Regions from separate parts of the Duganella caerulea genome, predicted to be linked through region 3. Evidence: predicted binding sites of a transcription regulator. Region 3 holds the regulator's gene; each other region holds the start of a gene.

The links. Region 3 encodes FliA, which starts transcription of late flagellar genes. Its sites were predicted from a motif close to CTAAAGTTTNNNNNNNNNNNGCCGNTA; they were not measured.
Region 1: a site for FliA is predicted at 1,478-1,504, ahead of ACUJB0_RS12575 (flagellar protein FliT). Genes of this name have one in related genera too.
Region 2: a site for FliA is predicted at 1,882-1,908, ahead of fliD (flagellar filament capping protein FliD). Genes of this name have one in related genera too.

The regions. Positions count from the first base shown of each region.
Region 1 covers NZ_BPWJ01000003.1:750,226-753,498, forward strand. The annotation lists gene ACUJB0_RS12570 (aspartate aminotransferase type Ic) at 1-1,098, shown strand, start outside; gene ACUJB0_RS12575 (flagellar protein FliT) at 1,154-1,432, opposite strand; gene ACUJB0_RS12580 (HDOD domain-containing protein) at 1,619-2,446, opposite strand; gene ACUJB0_RS12585 (class I SAM-dependent methyltransferase) at 2,587-3,207, shown strand.
Region 2 covers NZ_BPWJ01000019.1:2,239-5,511, forward strand. The annotation lists gene fliD (flagellar filament capping protein FliD) at 1-1,846, opposite strand, end outside; gene ACUJB0_RS30565 (flagellar protein FlaG) at 2,044-2,433, opposite strand; gene ACUJB0_RS30570 (flagellin N-terminal helical domain-containing protein) at 2,524-3,273, opposite strand, start outside.
Region 3 covers NZ_BPWJ01000004.1:24,782-28,054, forward strand. The annotation lists gene motD (flagellar motor protein MotD) at 1-255, opposite strand, end outside; gene ACUJB0_RS12935 (flagellar motor protein) at 257-1,003, opposite strand; gene ACUJB0_RS12940 (RNA polymerase sigma factor FliA) at 985-1,716, opposite strand; gene ACUJB0_RS12945 (MinD/ParA family ATP-binding protein) at 1,760-2,557, opposite strand; gene flhF (flagellar biosynthesis GTPase FlhF) at 2,550-3,273, opposite strand, start outside.

The DNA of each region.
Region 1 (3,273 bases), on a different contig from region 3:
GGCTCGCTGGACAGCTACAAGGCCGCCGACGGCACCGATTGCCGCAACTACGGCGGCACCATCGGCCTGCCGGAAGCGCGCGCGCTGTTCTGCCAGCTGCTGGACGTGCCGGCCGCGCAAGTCGTGGTCGACAGCAGCGCCAGCCTGTCGCTGATGCATGACGTAATCATCTACAGCCTGCTCAACGGCACGCCCGGCCATGCGCCGTGGGTGCGCGAGCCGGTGACCTTCCTGTGCCCGGTGCCGGGCTACGACCGCCACTTCGCCATCTGCGAGGCGCGCGGCATCAAGATGATCAACATTCCGATGAACGACTCCGGCCTGGACATGGACCTGGTGGAGAAACTGGTGGCCGAGGACGCCAGCATCAAGGGCATGTGGTGCGTGCCGAAGTACAGCAATCCGGGTGGCGTGGTGTACTCGGATGAGGTGGTGGCCCGCCTGGCGGCCATGAAGACGGCGGCGCCGGACTTCCGCCTGATGTGGGACGACGCTTACCGCTTCCACCACCTGGGCGAGCAGAAGCTGGCTGTGGCCAACATCCTGGACGCGTGCGCGCAGGCCGGCAACCCGGACCGCGCGATCGTGTTCGCGTCGTCGTCCAAGGTGAGCTGGGCTGGTTCGGGCGTCGCCGCGCTGGCGGCCTCGCCGGCCAACATCGCCTGGTGGACCAAGCACGCCGGCATCCGCAGCATCGGCCCGGACAAGATCAACCAGCTGCGCCACGTGCAGCTGCTGAAGGACCTGCCGACCGTGGAAGCGTTGATGGAACAGCATCGCCTGCTGCTCAAGCCGAAGTTCGACGCGGTGCTGGCGCAGTTCGAGCGCTATCTGGCCGATGTGCCGGGCGTGTCGTGGACGCGTCCGCTGGGCGGCTATTTCATCGATCTGGTGACGCCGCCGGGTTCGGCCAAGCGCACCGTGGCGCTGGCCAAGGAAGCCGGCATCACGCTGACGCCGGCCGGCGCGGCTTTCCCGTACGGTAACGATCCGAAGGACAGCCATATCCGCATCGCACCGAGCTTCCCGTCGCTGGACGAGATCACCCAGGCGGCGCAGGGCATCGCGCTGTCGCTGCGCGTGGCGCTGACGAGCTGATCGCCATGCAGACGTAAAAAAGCGCCCTCGGGCGCTTTTTTTATGTCGGTTGCTGTTATTGACGCGCCATGCCCGGCACGTTGTTCAGCCATGGCTCGGTGACGTCGCGGATGGCGCGGTCGTTGGCCAGGATTTGCTTGAGCAGGTCGATCTTGCGCAGGCGCGGGGCGCCGCTCAGGCTGGGCACGCCGGCATCGGCCGGGCGGGCGGCGGTGGCGCATTGCGCTTCCAGGCGGCTCAGACCGTCCCAATCCCCCAGACGCGCGGCGGCAGCCATTTGATTGGACAGGCCGGCAATGTTTTCGTACATCGAGAGGACTTCGGTGGAGGTCATGTTCTCACCCTAGTTTAGTTAAAACGGATTACCGCATGTCCTGATTAACGTCGCCTTAAACGCGAACTTTAGGGTGTTTTGAAAAAATATTTGAAAAAAGTCGAAAAAAGCCCCGTGTGCGCATGCGACGCTCAAGATCGTCGCACGGCCACACGGGGCTCTTTCATGCAAATTAGACAAGCTGGCTTATTTGACCAGCTCCTCCAAACCGGCGCTCAATTCGTCCGGCGAAGGCATTTCATCGATCAGGGCGTTGTCGTCCAGGCCCAGTTCCTCGGCCAGGTCGGCCGGGTAGCAGGCTTCGATTTCATCGTCGCTCAGTTGGGCCTGCTCGACACGGGCGCGCCAGGCGGCCAGCGAGACCACGGCGGCCAAGCGGTTCAGCTCGCCGTTGTGGTGCGGCTCGGGGAAGGCCAGGATGGTTTCCGAGAAGGTCAGCGGGAACTTCCAGCGCTTGGCCAGCTCGGCGCCGACGTCGGCAAAGGTGAAGCCGAACGAAGCTTGCTCGGCGTCCAGGCGGCGCGGGTCCAGCGGACCGGCCACCTTGTCGAGCGCCATCGCCTGCTCGGCCATCGCCGAGTGGATCACCAGCTGGCCGATGGCGTGCATCATGCCGATGGTGAAGGCGAGGTCGGTGTTTTCCTTGGTCTTCTTGGCAATCCATTTGGCCGACACCGCGGTGTGCAGGCTGTAGCGCCAGAATTGTTTGAGGTCGAGGCCGGGCACGGTCTTGAAACCGCTGACCAGGCCGGAGCTGATGACCAGCGTGCGCACGGTGACGAAGCCGAGCATCAGCACCGCATCTTCCACGGTGCCGATGCTGCGCGAGACGTGGTAGTAGGCCGAGTTGGCCAGGCGCAGCAGCTTGGCGCTCAGCACCGGATCCGTCGACAGTTTTTTCGCGATCTCTTCGGTCGAGACGCTGGCCTTGTCGAAACTGCTGATCAGCTCTTCCACGACTTTAGGCGCGGTGGGCAACGCAGTTGGATTCTGGAACAGGGCATCAAGTTTCATATTTATCTCCTGGGTAATTAGCGCGTTGCTATAGGCTAACTATATAGCGATTCCCCGAATGTATGAAACAATTTTGCGGGGCGAGCGTCTCTTTTCCGAGTCACTGATCGCCGCCATAACCCGCCGTATATACTGGTGGCATGGAACCCGACACTATCGAGCAGATCACTCAAACCACGCTGCAGCATTACGAGCGTACCGCCGAGCAGTTTTTCGCCGGCACCATCGACCACGATGTCAGCCAAAACATCGCCGCCTTGCTGGACGCGATCCAAGGCCCCGCGCCATACCGCCTGCTGGACCTGGGCTGCGGCCCCGGCCGTGACTTGAAGACCTTCAGGGAGCTGGGCCACGAAGCGATCGGCGTCGACGGCTCGTCGCGATTCGTCGAGATGGCGCGCGCCTACAGCGGTTGCGAAACGTGGCGGCAGGACTTCGTCCAACTTGACCTGCCTGCTGGTTTTTTCGATGGCATCTACGCCAACGCCTCCTTGTTCCACGTGCCCAGCGCGGCGCTGCCGAAGGTGTTGCGCGACCTGCACGCCGCGCTGAAATCCGGCGGTGTGCTGTTCAGTTCCAACCCGCGCGGCGACAACCGCGAAGGCTGGAACGGCCCGCGCTACGGCAGCTACTACGACTACGAAACCTGGGAACGCTACCTGCTGGAGGCTGGGTTCGTTGCGATTCAACATTACTACCGCCCGCAAGGCTTGCCACGCGACCAGCAGCCCTGGCTGGCCAGCGTCTGGCGCAAGCATTGATTGCAGCCTTAGGTGCGCAAGCGCACGGAACGCCAGCCGGCGTCTGCCTATAGTTGAGCCATCGCA
Region 2 (3,273 bases), on a different contig from region 3:
CAACCGCCGCGAACAGGCCGGCGATATCGTTGAAGTTGCTGGTGATGGCCTTTTGCAGTTTGGAATTGTCCAGTGTCAGCGTGCCGTCTTTCTGGAACGAGATGCCGATCTGTGACAGATTGGTCAGGCTGCTGCCTTGCAGCCCGGTGATCGAGGAGCCGAGCTGACGCCGGATCGAGGCTTGCAGATTGCGCAGCGTCGGATCGCCCAGCAGCGGGCCGCCGGTCTTGGTGTCGGGATTGTAACCGCCCAGCTGCTTGATCTGGTCTGTCAAGTCGTTGTACGCCTTGACAAAGCCTCCGACCGCAGTCGTGAGCGAACCGCTGTCCTTGCTTACCGACAGCGTCGAGCTGCCGACCTTGAGCGCGTTGATACTGACGCCGGCGATCGCGCCGCCGATGCTGGTGCTGGAGCTGGTGACGGCAATGCCGTTCACCGTGGCCAGCGTGTCGGCCGCTGCGGATTTCTGGCTCAGGTTCTGCACGCCGCCCGGATCGTAGCCCAGCAGCGATACCAGATCAGGGTCCGGCGGATTGCCACCGGACCCGGCCAGGGTGATCTTCATGGTCGAGGTGGCGCCGGTGGCGGTCGAGGTCAGGATCAGGTGATTGGGGGTGGCGGTGGTGCCGGTGGAGCCGTCCGAGACGATGCTGGCGGTGACACCGAAATTGCCCTTGTTGATCGCGGCCAGGATGCCCTGCAGGGTATTGTTGCTGCTGTCGATGACGATGTTGCCGCTGGTGCGGGTCGAGTCGGCGCTGAAGCTGGCACCCAGGTAGGCGCCGCCTACACCGGCCGTCAAGCCGGCGCCGGCCGGGTTGGTGCCGCCGACGCTGATCGGGCTGCCGTCCGCCGAGACCAGCGAAATCGAGCCGACCGCCGTGGTGCTGGAACCGATATTGGCTGTGCCGCTGTTGCCGATGCCGCCGGTGACGGTGCCGGTGACGGCCTCGGCGACGGCGATGTTGCTGCCGTCGGCGTTGGTGAACTGCAGCGTGCCGGCGGCGGCGGTGCCGCTGACGGTGATGTTGGCGTCGGCCAGCGCGCGGGTGACGGCGGTGTTGCCGGTCAGCGCGGCATCGATCGAGGCGGCTGTGACTCCGCCCGCGCCGCCGGCGGCGACGCCGGTCGCTTGGGCGGCGATTTCCACGCCGCCGACGGTCAGCGTATAAGTGCCGCCGCCGCTGGTATCGATATCGCCGAAGGTCGAGGCGCCGGCGGCGCCGAACAGCGCGGCATTGGTGACAGTGGGCGCGGCCTTGGCGGAGACGCCCGTGGTCGTGCTTTTGGCGTTGATGGCATCGGCCAGCAGGCGTGCGCTGCGGGTCGTGCCGTCGGTGGCGATCGCGGTGTTGTTGATGCTGAGCGAGCCCGGCGTGAGACCGCCACTCGACAGGCTGGCGCCCAGCTGGGTGCCGGTGATGCCGAAGCTGCCGCCGCTGACGGTGCCGAGCGAGAAGTTGATCGTGGTCTTGGCGCCCAGGCCGATCGCCGAGGTCGTGGATTTATAGCCGCCCGAGGCCAGCGTCTGCGCCTGCGCGAGCTGGTTGATGTTGACGCGATACGTACCCGGCTGCGCGGTGCCGCTCGCGGTGGCGGTCATCACGGTGGCGTCGCTGGGCGTGCTCACCAGTGTCTGGAAGCTCGACACCGAGGTCAGGCCCGCCAGCACACCCTGGAAGGTGCCCAGCGCACCGGACAGATTGCCGAACGCGGACACCTGCGACAGATAGCTGGCCGACTTCTTGTCGTAATCGGCCAGCGGCGCGGACTCGACCGCCATCAGCTTGCTGACGATGGAGTCGACCGGGATGTTCGAGCCGATGCCAGGTGAAGAGATGCCCACGATGCGCTCCTAAGTAAAGCAATAATATAAGACAATATCGGCAGAATCAAACCGGACTTGAGAGGGGAGAATACCTGCCAGTTCAGGCAAAGCTGAAAAAACGGGCAGTGGAGAGGATGTGACGGGAATTGGACAGGCGCTCCCGGCGTCAGGATGCCATGGATGGAGAAAAAGCGGCGCGCGCGAGCGCGGCCGCTTCAGGCGGTTTGCTGGATCAGCAAACCGGAGTTGCTGGACTTCGACTCCAGCGATTTGGCGATTTCCAGCGCTTCGGGCGAGGGAATCTGGCGCAGCACTTCCTTGGTGGTCTGGTCGATCACCTTGACCACGGTGCGCTTGGTGTCGCTGTCGACCGAGAATTCCAGGCCTTGCGACTTGGCCTGCGCCGACTTGTTCAGCTGCGACACGGCGTGGTTGACCTGCTCCAGCGTCGGTACGTTGGCCGGGCCCTTGACGGCAGCCGCCGTTTCCACGGCAGTAGCAGGTGCGCGCGCGGCGCCTTGCGCAGCGACATCGCCGCCAGCGGCTGTGGCCGGGCGGTCTACTGGGCGGGCCTGGGTGGCCGAGCCGATGGTATCGATAGTCATGATGCTTCCTTTGTGAAAAATCCCCGACTGAATAAATCAGCCGGGGAACCTAGTCAGGGTGACCTTGTCGGGTCAATCCTTCCCCGGATTTTAGCCACGCAGCAGGGACAGCACGCCGTTCGGCAGCGAGTTGGCCTGGGCCAGGATGGCGGTACCGGCTTGTTGCAGGATCTGGCCGCGGGTCAGGTTGGCCGTTTCCGACGCGAAGTCGGTATCTTGAATCCGGCTACGCGAAGCGGACAAGTTCTCCGTCGTCGTGTTCAGGTTCGAGATGGTCGAAGCGAAACGGTTCTGGATCGCACCCAGTGCAGCGCGGTTGCTGTTGACCTGGTTCAGCGCGGAGTCGATGCTCAGCAGTGCGGCATTGGCACCGGCCACGGAGCTGACGTCGATCTTGGCAACCGATTGCAGGTCGGAGCCGGTCGAGGCGGCGACGATGTCGGTTGGGCCGCTCGACGCTAAGGTAAAGCCCGAATCGGACGAGAAGTCCAGGTGGCCGCCGACCGTAGCCTGGGTGCCGGAGGCGGCGAAAGCCGATTCCGCAGCACGGACCGCAGCAACCGAACCATTGGCCGGTTTGTCGATACCGCGCAAGACCGCACCGCTCAGCGAATCAGTGGCTGCGTCGCCGTTGGTATTGGTAATCTGAATATCGGCGCCCGACGAGTTGGTCAGTTGGATTTCCTTGGCATTGGTGGTGGCGTTGACCTTGATCGATGCGCTGATACCCGTAGTACCCACTTGAGCGTTGATCGCTTGGGCAACCGCCGACAAATCACCGCCCTTTACCTTGGCCGAAATCGTCACGGCGGTCGAGTTGGCGTCCGATTCGATCGAGTT
Region 3 (3,273 bases):
GCGCCGCAGGTTGGGATTGGGGATGGGCACATTGGGCACCTCGGTGTTGACCGGCTTGGCCGAGCCGGCGCCGCCGAAGGCGTCCCCCAGCGCGACCGACAGCACCTTGTAGCGGCCGATATTGACCACCGAGATCGCATACATGACAACGAAGAAGGCGAACAGCAGCGTGATGAAGTCGGCGTAGGAAATCAGCCAGCGCTCGTGGTTCTCCGGCTCGTCGTCGAACTTCCTGCGCGCGCGGCGGTTCTGCATGTCAGTGTTCCCGCAGCAGCGTGGCGATGCGCTCGTCGATGACGCGCGTGTGGTCGCCGGTGGCGATGTCGTAGAACACGGCGGCGGCGATCTCCTGCTGGTGCACGGCCTGCGTGACGATCGCCTTGAGCTTGTTGGCGATCGGGTAGAACAACAGGTTGGCCAGGCCGACACCGTAGATGGTCGACACGAAGGCCACCGCGATGCCCGACCCCAGCTTGCTTGGATCGGTGAGGTTTTCCATCACGTGGATCAGGCCCAGCACCGCGCCCAGGATGCCGATGGTGGGCGAATAGCCGGCCGCCGATTCCCAGATGCGCACCGCCTGGCGCTCCTCGGTTTCGTAGGCGGTGATTTCGGTGTCGAGGATCTGGCGCAGCTTGTCGGGATTGATGCCGTCGACGATCAGGCGCAGGCCCTTGGTGTTGAACTGGTCCTTGGACGACAGCATGTAACGCTCCAGCGACAGCAGGCCGTCGCGGCGCGCCGCCAGGTTCCAGGCGTTGATGTCGCGCGCCAGCACGGCGCGGGTGTCGGCCGGCGGCGCGAACACCAGCCGCAGCATGCGCACGCCGCGCAGAAAAGTCTTGAAGCGGGTCTGCAGCATCACCGCGCCAAACGTGCCGATGACGACGATCGCGAACGCGGCCGGCTGCAGCAGCGAAGATAATCTTCCCCCCTCCAGCGTCTGGCCGACGACGATGCCGGCCAGCGCCAGCAGCACCCCGGCTACACTGGCCCAGTCCAAGACCGCTCCCGAAGTGAGGCGCGCAACCGCGCCACGGCCTGCGTATGCAGCTGCGATACGCGCGATTCCGATACGCCCATCACGGCGCCGATTTCTTTCAAGTTGAGCTCCTCTTCGTAGTACAGCCCCATCAGGATTTTCTCGCGCGGCGGCAGCGCGTCGATGGCGTCGATCACGGCCTGGCGGAAATCGCCGTCCAGCAGCGAGCGCAGCGGATCGCTCTCCTCGTCCGAGCAGTAACGGTCGAGGAAGCTGTCGTTGCCGTCGTCGTCGTGAAAATCTTCGTAGTACACCAGCTGGTGGCCGCCGCCGTCGGACAGCATTTCCTGATAGTCGGCCAGCGACAGCTTGAGCATCTTGGCCACTTCCGACTCGGTCGGCGGATGGCCGAGGCGCTGCTGCAGCGTGCTCATCGCGGTCTCGATCTTGCGCATGTTCTGGCGCATCGAGCGCGGCAGCCAGTCGCTGTTGCGCAGCTCGTCGAGCATGGCGCCGCGGATGCGCAGCACGGCGTAGGTTTCGAACTGGGCGCCATGCGTTTCCTCGTAACGGCTGATGGCGTCGAGCAGGCCGATCATCCCGGCTTGCACCAGATCGTCGACTTCGACGCTGGGCGGCAGTTTCGCCTTCATGTGATGGGCCAGGCGCTTGACCAACGGCATATGCTCCGTCAGCAAAGAATCCTTGTCCGCTTTCCCTTTGACCGTGTACATAGCCTGTTTATTATTGATTAAGCGCTAAAATTGTCATGCTCCCTTAACGGAAAGATGGCGAGCCCGCCAGCGCGAAGCGCCCCGCCAGTTGACGAAACGCGACCGAAGCCCCGGCCAGCGGAAACGCATCGACCACCGCACGCCCCAAGCGTGCGGCGCGCTGCAGGTACTCATCCGCCGGCACCGATCCCATCGAAACGAGGTTCACCGCGAGGTAACGGCTGGCTGCCTGTGCCATGTTATCGTATACCACCTTTGCTTCCGATTCGGAAGCCCCGGTGACCACAATTCCGAACGGCCGCCGTCCCAGTTCCTGGTTCAGGCGCTTGATCATACTGTACGCGGCCTTGATCGAGGTAGCGCTATTCGACACCTGCACCACGATTTCCGAGCTGGCCATGACCGGCACCGGGAAGGCCACGCCGTCGAACTCGCCGTCGACGATGACGATGCCGGTCTGCTTGGCCAGCACGTCGAAAGCCTTGGCCAGGCGGCGCGTCTCGTCCGGGCCGCTGCGCGGCACGCCGCGTGTCATCGACGCCACAGAGAACCCTTGCGGCACCTGGTGGATCACCTGGTTGAGCGCGCACTCCTGGCGCGCCACGTTGAGCAGGCTGGCGCCGCCGTCCACGCCCAGGCGCGAGGCCACGCCGTGGGCGCTGGCGCAGGCGTCGACCAGCAGCACGTCGTTGCCGGCGCGCGCCAGCGAGGCGCCCAGGTTGACCAGCATGGCGCCCTTGTCGTCCTGCGGCGTGGCCGACAGGAAGGTGACGATGCGGGGCTGCGGCCCCGCCAGCATGCGGCGCAGGCCCTCCGCCTGGTCGAAATCGAAATTAGCCAAGGTGCACCTCGCGCATCGCTGGTTCGCCGTTGCTCATCAGCAGAGGCAGTTCGGCGTCCAGGTATTGGGTGTTGACGGCGTCGCGTTTCAACTTGAAAGCGCGGTCGATCAGGTAGGCCGGATCGGCCAGGTGCAGGTCTTCCGGCACGCGCTGGCCGTTCGACACGTAGAACAGATTCAGTTTCTGGCGGATCACCACGTCCAGCACGTTGCCGATGGCGGCCGCTTCATCGAGCTTGGTCATGATGCAGCCGGCCAGGCCGCTGCCTTGATAGGCGCGCACCACTTCGTTCAGCGTTTCCTGAGTGGCCGTGGCGTTCAGACACAGCAGGCGCTTGACGTCGGAGCCGGCGCCTTGCAGCATCGATACCTGCTCGGTCACCATCTGGTCGCGCTGGCTGACGCCAACCGTGTCGATCAAGACCGTGTGCTTGTTCTTCAGTTCCTTCAGGGCGATGCGCAGGTCGGCCTCGTCCTTCACCGAGTGCACCATCACGCCGAGGATCTTGCCGTAGATGCGCAGCTGCTCGTGGGCGCCGATACGATAGGCGTCGGTGGTGATCAGGGCCAGCTTGTCCGGGCCGTGGCGCATCACGCAGCGGGCGGCCAGCTTGGCGGTGCTGGTGGTCTTGCCGACGCCGGTAGGACCGACCAGCGCGAACACGCCGCCCTGCTCGATCAGCGCGTCTTCGTTGGCCATGGTTTGCAGGTTGCGG